DNA from 2 places in the Streptomyces malaysiensis subsp. malaysiensis genome. Region 1 is predicted to be linked to the other one. Evidence: predicted binding sites of a transcription regulator. Region 1 holds the regulator's gene; the other holds the start of a gene.

Region 1 (4,727 bases):
GGCCGGGGCGGCGGCCGCGGCACGGGCGCTGGAGGACGGCCTGCTGGAGCCGGAGCCGTACGGGCGCGGGCTCGCCGTGCTCACGCTGCGGGGGCGGCTGCTGGCGGACGCCGTGGTGCGCGACCTGGTGGACTGAGCCGGGAGCCGGGAGCCGGGAGCCGGGAGCCGGGAGCCCTGCTCGGCTCTGCTCAGCCCTACGGAGGCGTCAGCCCCGCTCGACCCTCCCGGACCCCCGTCAGCCTTGCGGGGCCGTCACGAAGTCGATCAGCTCCTCGACCTTCCCCAAGAGCTCCGGCTGGAGGTCCTTGTAGGAGTGGACCGAGGACAGGATCCGCTGCCAGGCGGCCCCGGTGTTCTCCGGCCAGCCCAGGGCGCGGCAGACGCCCTTCTTCCAGTCCTGGCCGTGCGGCACCTTCGGCCAGGCCGGGATGGAGAGGGAGGACGGCTTCACGGCCTCCCAGATGTCGATGTAGGGGTGGCCGAGGACCAGCACATGCTCGTCGGTCACCTGCGCGGCGATACGGGACTCCTTGGAGCCCGCCACCAGATGGTCGACCAGGACGCCGAGGCGGGCGTCCGGGCCGGGGGAGAAGTCCTCGACGATGGCGGGCAGGTCGTCCACGCCCTCCAGGTACTCCACGACGACGCCCTCGATGCGCAGATCGTCGCCCCAGACCCGCTCCACCAGCTCCGCGTCATGGCGTCCCTCGACGTAGATGCGCCCCGCGCGGGCGACCCTGGCGCGCGCTCCCGGAACCGCGATCGACCCCGAGGCCGTCCGCCGGGGCGCGCTGGGGGCCGCCGCGCGCGGGCGTACGAGGGTGACGACACGCCCCTCGAGCAGGAAACCGCGCGGCTCCATGGGGAAGACACGATGTTTGCCGAAGCGGTCCTCCAGAGTGACCGTCGGGCCCTGGGCGGTCTTCTCGCAGCGGATCACGGCACCGCAGAACCCGGTGCTGACCTCCTCCACCACGAGGTCCGGTTCGGCGGGAACCTCGGGGGCGGGCCGCTGCCGCTTCCAGGGCGGGGTCAGATCCGGGTCGTACTGTCGCATCCGGGTGACGATAGCGCGCGACGACCGCCCGCTCCCGTAGGCGGACAACTAGCGGACAACTAGGCGGACTACTAGGCGAACGGCTAGATTCGATGTGCGGCTCCGCCGCGGCGGTGTCGATATGCGGCTCCGCCGCGTGGGCGACCAGCCACGACGGCGCCGCAGTCGGCCGACGACGCATCGCGACACTTCCAGCGGAGCGCCTATCCGGACACGCCGAAGCGGGCCGCCAGCTCATCGCGTTGGGCCCGTACGAACGCGGCGTCCACGACCGAGCCGTGCCCCGGGACGTACACCGCGTCCGCGCCGCCGAGGGCGAGCAGCCGGTCGAGGGCGGCGGGCCAGTGGCCGGGGATGGCGTCGGGCCCGGCCTGGGGCGGGCCGGACTCCTCCACCAGGTCGCCGCAGAAGACCACCTCGGGTCGGCCGGGCACCAGAACGGCCAGGTCATGGGCGGTGTGGCCGGGGCCGACATTGGCCAGCAGCACCGGCCGGCCGCCCAGGTCGAGGGTGAGCTCCCCGGAGACCAGGTGATGCGGGCGGACCAGGTGGTCCACGGCCTCGGTGGCGGCGTCCCGGTCCACCCCGTGGCGGATCGCGTCCTCGCGCAGCGTCTCCCGCTCACGGCGCAGCAGCTCGTCCAGGCCCGTGGCCCCGTACACCTCGCAGCCCGCGAAGGCGGCCGAGCCCAGGACGTGGTCGAAGTGCGGATGGGTGAGCGCGATCCGGGTGGGGCGGCGGCCGGTCAGCCGGGTGATCAGGGAGCGCAGCTCGGCCCCGGCGCGCAGGGTCGCGCCGGTGTCCACGACGAGGATGTCGGTGCGGCCGACGACCACGCCGACCGTCTCGTCCCACTCCGGCATCCGACGGCGGGCCACACCGGGGGCGAGCCGCTCCCAGCCTGCCTCTTCCCAACACGTCTCCATACCGCGACGCTAGCTCAACGGGGATGGAGGAGAGTTGCTGCCAGCGGCGGCTCTTGCCCATGCCACCGCACCCCGCCGTACACTGGCGGAGGGGCTCTGGCACTCGTGCCCGGTGAGTGCCAGACGGACGACCTGATGAGACCGCTGGACTGGAGGTGCGCGGGGTGCTCAGCGAACGCAGACTCGAAGTGCTGCGTGCCATTGTCCAGGACTACGTGGGGACGGAGGAGCCGGTCGGTTCCAAGGCGCTCACCGAGCGGCACCGGCTGGGGGTCTCCCCGGCCACGGTGCGTAACGACATGGCCGCTCTGGAGGACGAGGGTTTCATCGCCCAGCCGCATACGAGCGCCGGGCGGATCCCCACGGACAAGGGCTACCGCCTCTTCGTGGACAGGCTGGCCGGGGTCAAGCCGCTGTCCAGCCCGGAGCGGCGGGCCATCCAGAACTTCCTGGACGGCGCGGTCGACCTCGACGATGTGGTGGGCCGCACGGTCCGGCTGCTGGCGCAGCTGACCCGGCAGGTGGCGGTGGTGCAGTATCCGTCGCTGACCCGCTCGACGGTGCGCCATGTGGAGCTGCTGCCGCTGGCCACGGCCCGGGTGATGCTGGTGTTGATCACGGACACCGGCCGGGTCGAGCAGCGCATGGTGGACTGCCCCGCCCCGGTCTCCGAGGATTCGCTGGCCGATCTGCGCGCCCGGCTCAACAGCCGGGTCGTGGGGCGGCGTTTCGCGGATGTGCCGCAGTTGGTGCAGGATCTTCCGGAGTCCTTCGAACAGGAGGACCGGGGGACCGTCTCGATCGTACTGTCAACATTGCTCGAAACGCTGGTGGAGGAGACCGAGGAGCGGCTGATGATCGGCGGCACCGCGAACCTCACGCGTTTCGTGCATGATTTTCCCCTGACGATCCGGCCCGTTCTGGAGGCACTCGAAGAGCATGTCGTCCTCCTCAAGCTGCTGGGCGAGGCCAAGGACTCGGGTATGACCGTGCGCATCGGGCATGAGAATGCTCACGAGGGGCTCAACGCCACCTCGGTCGTCGCGGTCGGCTACGGTTCCGGCGACGAGGCGGTCGCCAAACTCGGCGTGGTCGGACCGACCCGCATGGACTACCCCGGAACGATGGGAGCGGTACGCGCAGTGGCACGTTACGTCGGACAGATCCTGGCGGAGTCGTAAGTGGCGACGGACTACTACGCAGTCCTGGGCGTGCCGCGTGATGCCTCGCAGGACCAGATCAAGAAGGCATTCCGCCGGCTCGCACGCGAGCTGCATCCGGATGTGAACCCGGATCCGAAGACCCAAGAGCGGTTCAAGGAGATCAACGCCGCTTATGAGGTCCTGTCGGATCCGCAGAAGAAGCAGGTCTACGACCTGGGCGGGGACCCGATGTCGGGGGCGGGCGGCGGTGGCGCCGGCGGCTTCGGCGGCGCCGGCTTCGGAAACTTCTCCGACATCATGGACGCCTTCTTCGGCACCGCCTCGCAGCGCGGCCCACGCTCCAGGACCCGGCGCGGTCAGGACGCGATGATCCGGCTGGACGTGGAGCTCAACGAGGCCGCGTTCGGCACCACCAAGGACATCCAGGTCGACACCGCGGTCGTCTGCACGACGTGCAGCGGCGAGGGCGCGGCGCCGGGCACCTCGGCGCAGACCTGCGACATGTGCCGTGGCCGCGGTGAGGTCTCGCAGGTGACGCGGTCCTTCCTGGGCCAGGTCATGACCTCGCGGCCGTGCCCGCAGTGCCAGGGCTTCGGCACCGTGGTGCCGACCCCGTGCCCGGAGTGCGCGGGCGACGGCCGGGTCCGCTCGCGGCGCACCCTGACGGTGAAGATCCCCGCCGGTGTGGACAACGGCACCAGGATCCAGCTGGCCGGTGAGGGCGAGGTCGGACCGGGCGGCGGCCCGGCGGGCGATCTGTATGTGGAGATCCACGAGGTCCCGCATCCGGTCTTCCAGCGGCGCGGCGACGATATGCACTGCACGGTGACCATCCCGATGACGGCGGCGTCGCTGGGCACCAAGGTGCCGCTGGAGACGCTGGACGGCCTGGACGAGGTCGACATCCGGCCCGGCACCCAGTCCGGCCAGTCGATCCCGCTGCACCAGCGCGGCATCACCCATCTGCGGGGCGGCGGCCGGGGCGATCTGATCGTGCATGTCGAGGTGACCACCCCGACCAAGCTGGACCCGGAGCAGGAGGAGCTGCTGCGGCGGCTGTCCAAGCTGCGCGGCGAGGAGCGCCCGACCGGCGAATTCAAGCCGGGGCAGCAGGGGCTGTTCTCGCGGCTGAAGGACGCGTTCAACGGGCGGTAGGCGCCCCGGCCGGGGGTACGGGGGTTGCCCCCGGGGGATGCGGCAAGCCGGGGCAGCAAGGGCTGTTCTCGCGGCTGAAGGACGCGTTCAACGGGCGGTAGGCGCTCCGGCCGGGGGTACGGGGGTTGCCCCCGGGGGATGCGGCAAGCCGGGGCAGCAGGGGCTGTTCTCGCGCTTGAAGGACGCGTTCAACGGGCGGTAGGCGCCCCGGGCCGGGATCGGCCCGTGGTGGGGCCGCCGAGGGTCCCGTGACGCCCCTGATCCGGTGGTGAGCCCGTGCGGAGGGCATGACACGATGTGGCCATGTCCTCCGCGCTGACCGATCTCCACCGGTACCCGATCGTGCAGGCGCCGATGGCGGGTGGAGCCTCCTGCCCGCAGCTCGCCGCCACCGTCTCCGAGGCCGGTGGTCTCGGATTCCTCGCC
Region 2 (4,727 bases), on a different contig from region 1:
GAGCCTGTTGGAGGCCAGGGCGCGGTCCACCTCGTCCTGCATGTTGCCACGCAGGTCCCAGGCCATCGCCTTGAGCCAGGCCACCGAGTCGACCGGGGTCCACTTCTCCGGCTTGTAGCTGTCGTTCTTGAAGTCCAGGGCCGCGTACTCGACGGACAGCGCGTCCCCTTGGTGGTCCTTGAGGTAGGCGTTGACGCCGTCGGAGTAGGCCCGCAGATACTTCTTGGTGGTGGCCGACAGCTTGGTGTCGTACTCCTGCTTGGCCACCCGGTGCCAGCCCATGGTGCGCAGGAACGCGTCGGTCTCCACCTGGCCTGAACCGAACATCTCCGAGAGGCGGCCGGCCGTCATATGGCGGCGGACGTCCATCTCCCAGAAGCGGTCCTGGGCCTGGACGAACCCCTGGGCGCGGAAGAGGTCCTCGGGGGTGCCGGCGTAGATCTGGGGTATCCCATAGCCGTCCCGTTTGACCTGCACGGGGCTTGACAGCCCCTTGAGCTGAAGCGATCCCGTGGTCTCCGGGAATGAGGCACGGACTGTACTGACGCTCCAGTACGCGCCGTAGCCGACGCCCCCGACGAGCAGCAGCACGACTGCGATCACGATCAGGCGGAGACGTCGACTCTTCTTCTTTTTGGGAGAAGAGCCGGTTGTGTTGGCGGGCATCGCTGTCCTTCGAGGGGCAGGGTGAACCTGGAGTGCTGGAGCAACCATAGGCGCAGCGCTGTCGCCGCCCCTACGCGGAGTCATGACTGGACGCCGCGCACCGGCCATCGGCCGGGCTTGTACACCTCGGCGAAGACCTCTCGGCGGAGGCTCGCGTCAAGATCCCGTAAAATGTTAGATAAGGCAATGAAGTTCCGGTCGGCGGGGACCCTTTCTCAGCGTTCCCTCCGCTCCCGTGAGAAAGGGTCGGCCCCTGACTGTTCACCACCTCAATGAATTGCTGTTGATCTGCGCGCTCGTCCTGCTCGTCGGCGTGGCGGCCGTAAGGATCTCCACACGCAGCGGGCTGCCCACACTGCTGATCTATCTCGGCATCGGCGTCGCCATCGGCACGGACGGGATCGGTGTCACCTTCAACGACGCCGAGCTCACACAGATCCTCGGCTACACCGCACTGGTCGTGATCCTGGCCGAGGGCGGTCTGGGCACGAAGTGGAGCGAGATCAAACCGGCCCTGCCAACGGCCGCCGTACTGTCCACCGTGGGTGTCGCGGTGAGCGTAGGGGTCACCGCTGCTGCGGGGCACTATGTGGTGGGACTGGACTGGCGGCAGGCGCTGATCATCGGCGCGGTGGTGTCCTCCACGGACGCGGCGGCGGTCTTCTCGGTGCTGCGCACGGTGCCGCTGCCCAAGCGGCTCACGGGCGTCCTGGAGGCCGAGTCCGGCTTCAACGACGCCCCCGTGGTGATCCTTGTGGTCGCCTTCTCCAGCCAGGGCCACATGGATTCCTGGTACACCCTGATCGGCGAGATCGCCCTGGAGCTGGCGATCGGCGCGGTGGTCGGTCTCGCGATCGGCTGGCTGGGCGCCTTCGGCCTGCGGCATGTGGCACTGCCCGCCTCCGGTCTGTACCCGATCGCGGTGGTCGCCATCGCCGTCATCGCCTATGCGGGCGGTTCGCTGGCGCACGGGTCCGGCTTCCTCGCCGTCTACCTCGCCTCCCTCCTCCTGGGCAACGCACGGCTGCCGCACTGGCCGGCGACCCGCGGCTTCGCCGAGGGGCTGGGCTGGCTCGCCCAGATCGGGATGTTCGTCCTGCTGGGACTGCTGGTCACCCCGCATGAGCTGGGCGATGATGTGCTGCCCGCCCTCGCGGTCGGGCTGGTGCTCACCGTGGTGGCCCGGCCGGTGTCGGTCCTGCTCAGCACGGCGCCGTTCCGGCTGCCCTGGCGGGAGAAGGCGCTGCTGTCCTGGGCCGGGCTGCGCGGGGCGGTGCCGATCGTGCTGGCCACGATCCCGATGGTCAGCAACGTGCCCGACAGCCGCCGGATCTTCAACATCGTCTTCGTACTGGTGATCGTCTACACCCTGGTCCAGGGGCCGACACTGCCCTGGCTCGCCACCCGGCTACGGCTCGAGGAGCCCGAGCCGGCCGACCTGGGCATCGAGTCGGCGCCGCTGGAGCGACTGCGCGGCCATCTGCTGTCGGTGTCGATCCCCCAGGCGTCCAAGATGCACGGCGTCGAGGTGGGCGAGCTGCGGCTGCCCACGGGGGCCGCGGTCACCCTGGTGGTCCGGGACGGGACCAGCTTCGTACCGCTGCCCTCGACCATGCTGCGGCGCGGCGACGAGCTGCTGGTGGTGGCCACGGACCCGGTGCGCGACGCGGCGGAACGGCGGCTGCGGTCGGTGGGCCGGGGCGGCAAACTGGCCGGCTGGCTCGGCACGGGAGCGAGCTGACGGGGGGGGCTGGACGGGGAGCCTGGGGGCGCGCCCGGGGCGGTGGATTCGATCACCCATGTCCCGCCCCAGTGGACTGACGCGCGGGAATACTGCACTATGGAGCGTCGTTAGCACTCATCGAGTGAGAGTGCCAGGAGGAAGAACGTGCCGACCTACCAGTACCAGTGCACCGAGTGCGGCGAGGGCCTCGAGGCGGTGCAGAAGTTCACCGACGACGCGCTCACCGAGTGCCCCAACTGCCAGGGACGCCTGAAGAAGGTGTACTCGGCGGTCGGCATCGTCTTCAAGGGCTCCGGTTTCTACCGGAACGACAGCCGCTCCTCCTCCAGCAGCACGAGCGGCGGTTCCGGCAAGTCGGCGGCGAAGAGCGACAGCTCCAGCTCGTCGTCCTCCTCGTCATCGGATTCGTCCTCGTCATCGGACTCCTCTTCCTCGTCCTCCTCCTCGACGTCTTCGTCTTCTTCGTCGTCGACGTCGTCCTCGACGACATCGACATCGAGCTCGGCCGCCTGATCCCGGCCACCTGGCCTCCGGTTTCATCGACACCCCGCCGCCTCCACCGGGAGGCGGCGGGGTGTCGTTCGCGTGGACGCGGGTGGCTCCTCATCCGCCCTCCCCGCTCAGCTCGCCGTCGTATGTCGTTCGCGCGGACGCGGGTGGCTAGGGTGATCGCATGGTCGAGACCAGCAGGCAAGCAGACATAGGGGTCATCGGGGGATCGGGGTTCTACACGTTCCTCGACGACGTGACCGAGATCACCGTGGAAACTCCCTATGGGGCGCCGAGTGACTCGCTCGTCCTCGGCGACATCGAGGGGCGCCGGGTCGCCTTCCTCCCGCGGCACGGCCGCAAGCACCATCTGCCACCGCACCGCATCAACTACCGCGCCAACCTCTGGGCCCTGCGCTCGCTCGGGGTGCGGCAGGTCTTCGGCCCGTGCGCCGTGGGCGGACTACAGCCGGAGTACGGACCTGGGACGCTGCTCATCCCGGACCAACTGGTCGACCGCACCAAGGCGCGTACGCAGACCTACTTCGACGGCGAGGCGCTGCCGGACGGCCGGATTCCGAATGTGGTGCACACCACCTTCGCGGACCCGTACTGCCCGGTGGGCCGAAAGGCGGCCGTGGAGGCGGCGCGCGGACGCGACTGGGAGCCGGTGGACGGCGGGACGATGTGCGTGATCGAGGGGCCGCGCTTCTCCACCCGGGCCGAATCGCGCTGGCATGCGGCGCAGGGCTGGTCGGTGGTCGGCATGACGGGCCACCCGGAGGCGGTGCTCGCACGCGAACTGGGGCTCTGCTACACGTCGTTGACACTGGTCACCGACCTGGACGCGGGCGTGGAGACCGGCGAGGGCGTCACCCACACCGAGGTGCTGAAGGTCTTCGGGGAGAACGTGGGCCGACTGCGCGAGGTGCTCTTCGACGCGGTCGGCAAGCTGCCGGAGAGCTCCACTCGGGACTGCCTGTGCACCCATGCCCACGACGGCTGGGACCTGGGGATAGAGCTTCCATAGGCGCGGGGGTGAGGTGCCGAGGTCATCGCCGGGGGCGGGTCCGAACTCGCCTCGGGGCGCGTGTCGCTCGCCCGGGTGACCGAGTTGTCCACAGGCCGGTGGCCATCCACAGGCTCGAGCGGGATCGGGCGGAGGTGGGCATGGTGAGGGGGCCAGAAGCACCCGGACCCTCACGGCAGGCGGTGATGTGCCATGTCCCATCCGTCCCCCAACCTCGCGTTGCCCCGCTCCCTCGCGTTGCCCCGCTCCGCTCCCCCGGCCCGTGCGGTGCCGTGCTTCGATCCGGTGCGCACCGGGCGCGCCCGTGAGTTCGGGCTGCGGCGGGCCGTGCGGCGGCGGCGCCGAGCGATGGCGGCCGGGCTGGCGCTGACGGCCGCCGCGCTCGCGGCCGCGGCACCGCCCGGCCGTGGGCATACGGACGCGGTGTCCTCGCGAGCGCCCGCCCCCGCGGGCGAGGAACGGCGAGGCGGCCCGCGCCCCGCCATGGTGTCGGCGCCGGTCCGGATCGCCGATGCGGCCGCAGTGCGGCTGCTGCACCCCGGCGACCGGGTGGATGTGCTGGCCACACCGCTTCCGGACGCCGCAGGAGCCCGGTCGTCCGGCGCCGCGGCGCGGGTGGTCGCGCATGGGGTCCGGGTGACCGAGGTGCCCGGCTCGCGGAGCGGCCGCGCGACGGGCGGCGCAGCCGAGGGCGGCGCAGCCGAGGGCGGCGCAGCCGAGGGCGGCGCAGCCGACGGCGGTGCGCCGGAGGCCGGTGCGGACAAGGATCCGAGCGGTGACGGGACCGTGGACGACGGC

Evidence for each region. Region 1 encodes HrcA, which represses chaperone genes, less so after heat shock. Its sites were predicted from a motif close to TTNGCACTCNGNNNNNCNGAGTGCNAA; they were not measured.
Region 2: AB0E24_RS04020 (FmdB family zinc ribbon protein) is a predicted target of HrcA. The motif match lies at 2,518-2,544, and genes of this name have one in related genera.

The regions. Positions count from the first base shown of each region.
Region 1 covers NZ_JBEZNG010000006.1:351,693-356,419, reverse strand. The annotation lists gene hemW (radical SAM family heme chaperone HemW) at 1-136, shown strand, start outside; gene AB0E24_RS15985 (DUF3097 domain-containing protein) at 236-1,057, opposite strand; gene AB0E24_RS15980 (MBL fold metallo-hydrolase) at 1,261-1,983, opposite strand; gene hrcA (heat-inducible transcriptional repressor HrcA) at 2,148-3,164, shown strand; gene dnaJ (molecular chaperone DnaJ) at 3,165-4,301, shown strand; gene AB0E24_RS15965 (nitronate monooxygenase) at 4,605-4,727, shown strand, end outside.
Region 2 covers NZ_JBEZNG010000001.1:906,594-911,320, forward strand. The annotation lists gene AB0E24_RS04010 (penicillin acylase family protein) at 1-666, opposite strand, end outside; gene AB0E24_RS04015 (potassium/proton antiporter) at 902-2,407, shown strand; gene AB0E24_RS04020 (FmdB family zinc ribbon protein) at 2,555-2,923, shown strand; gene AB0E24_RS04025 (S-methyl-5'-thioadenosine phosphorylase) at 3,084-3,929, shown strand; gene AB0E24_RS04030 (hypothetical protein) at 4,122-4,727, shown strand, end outside.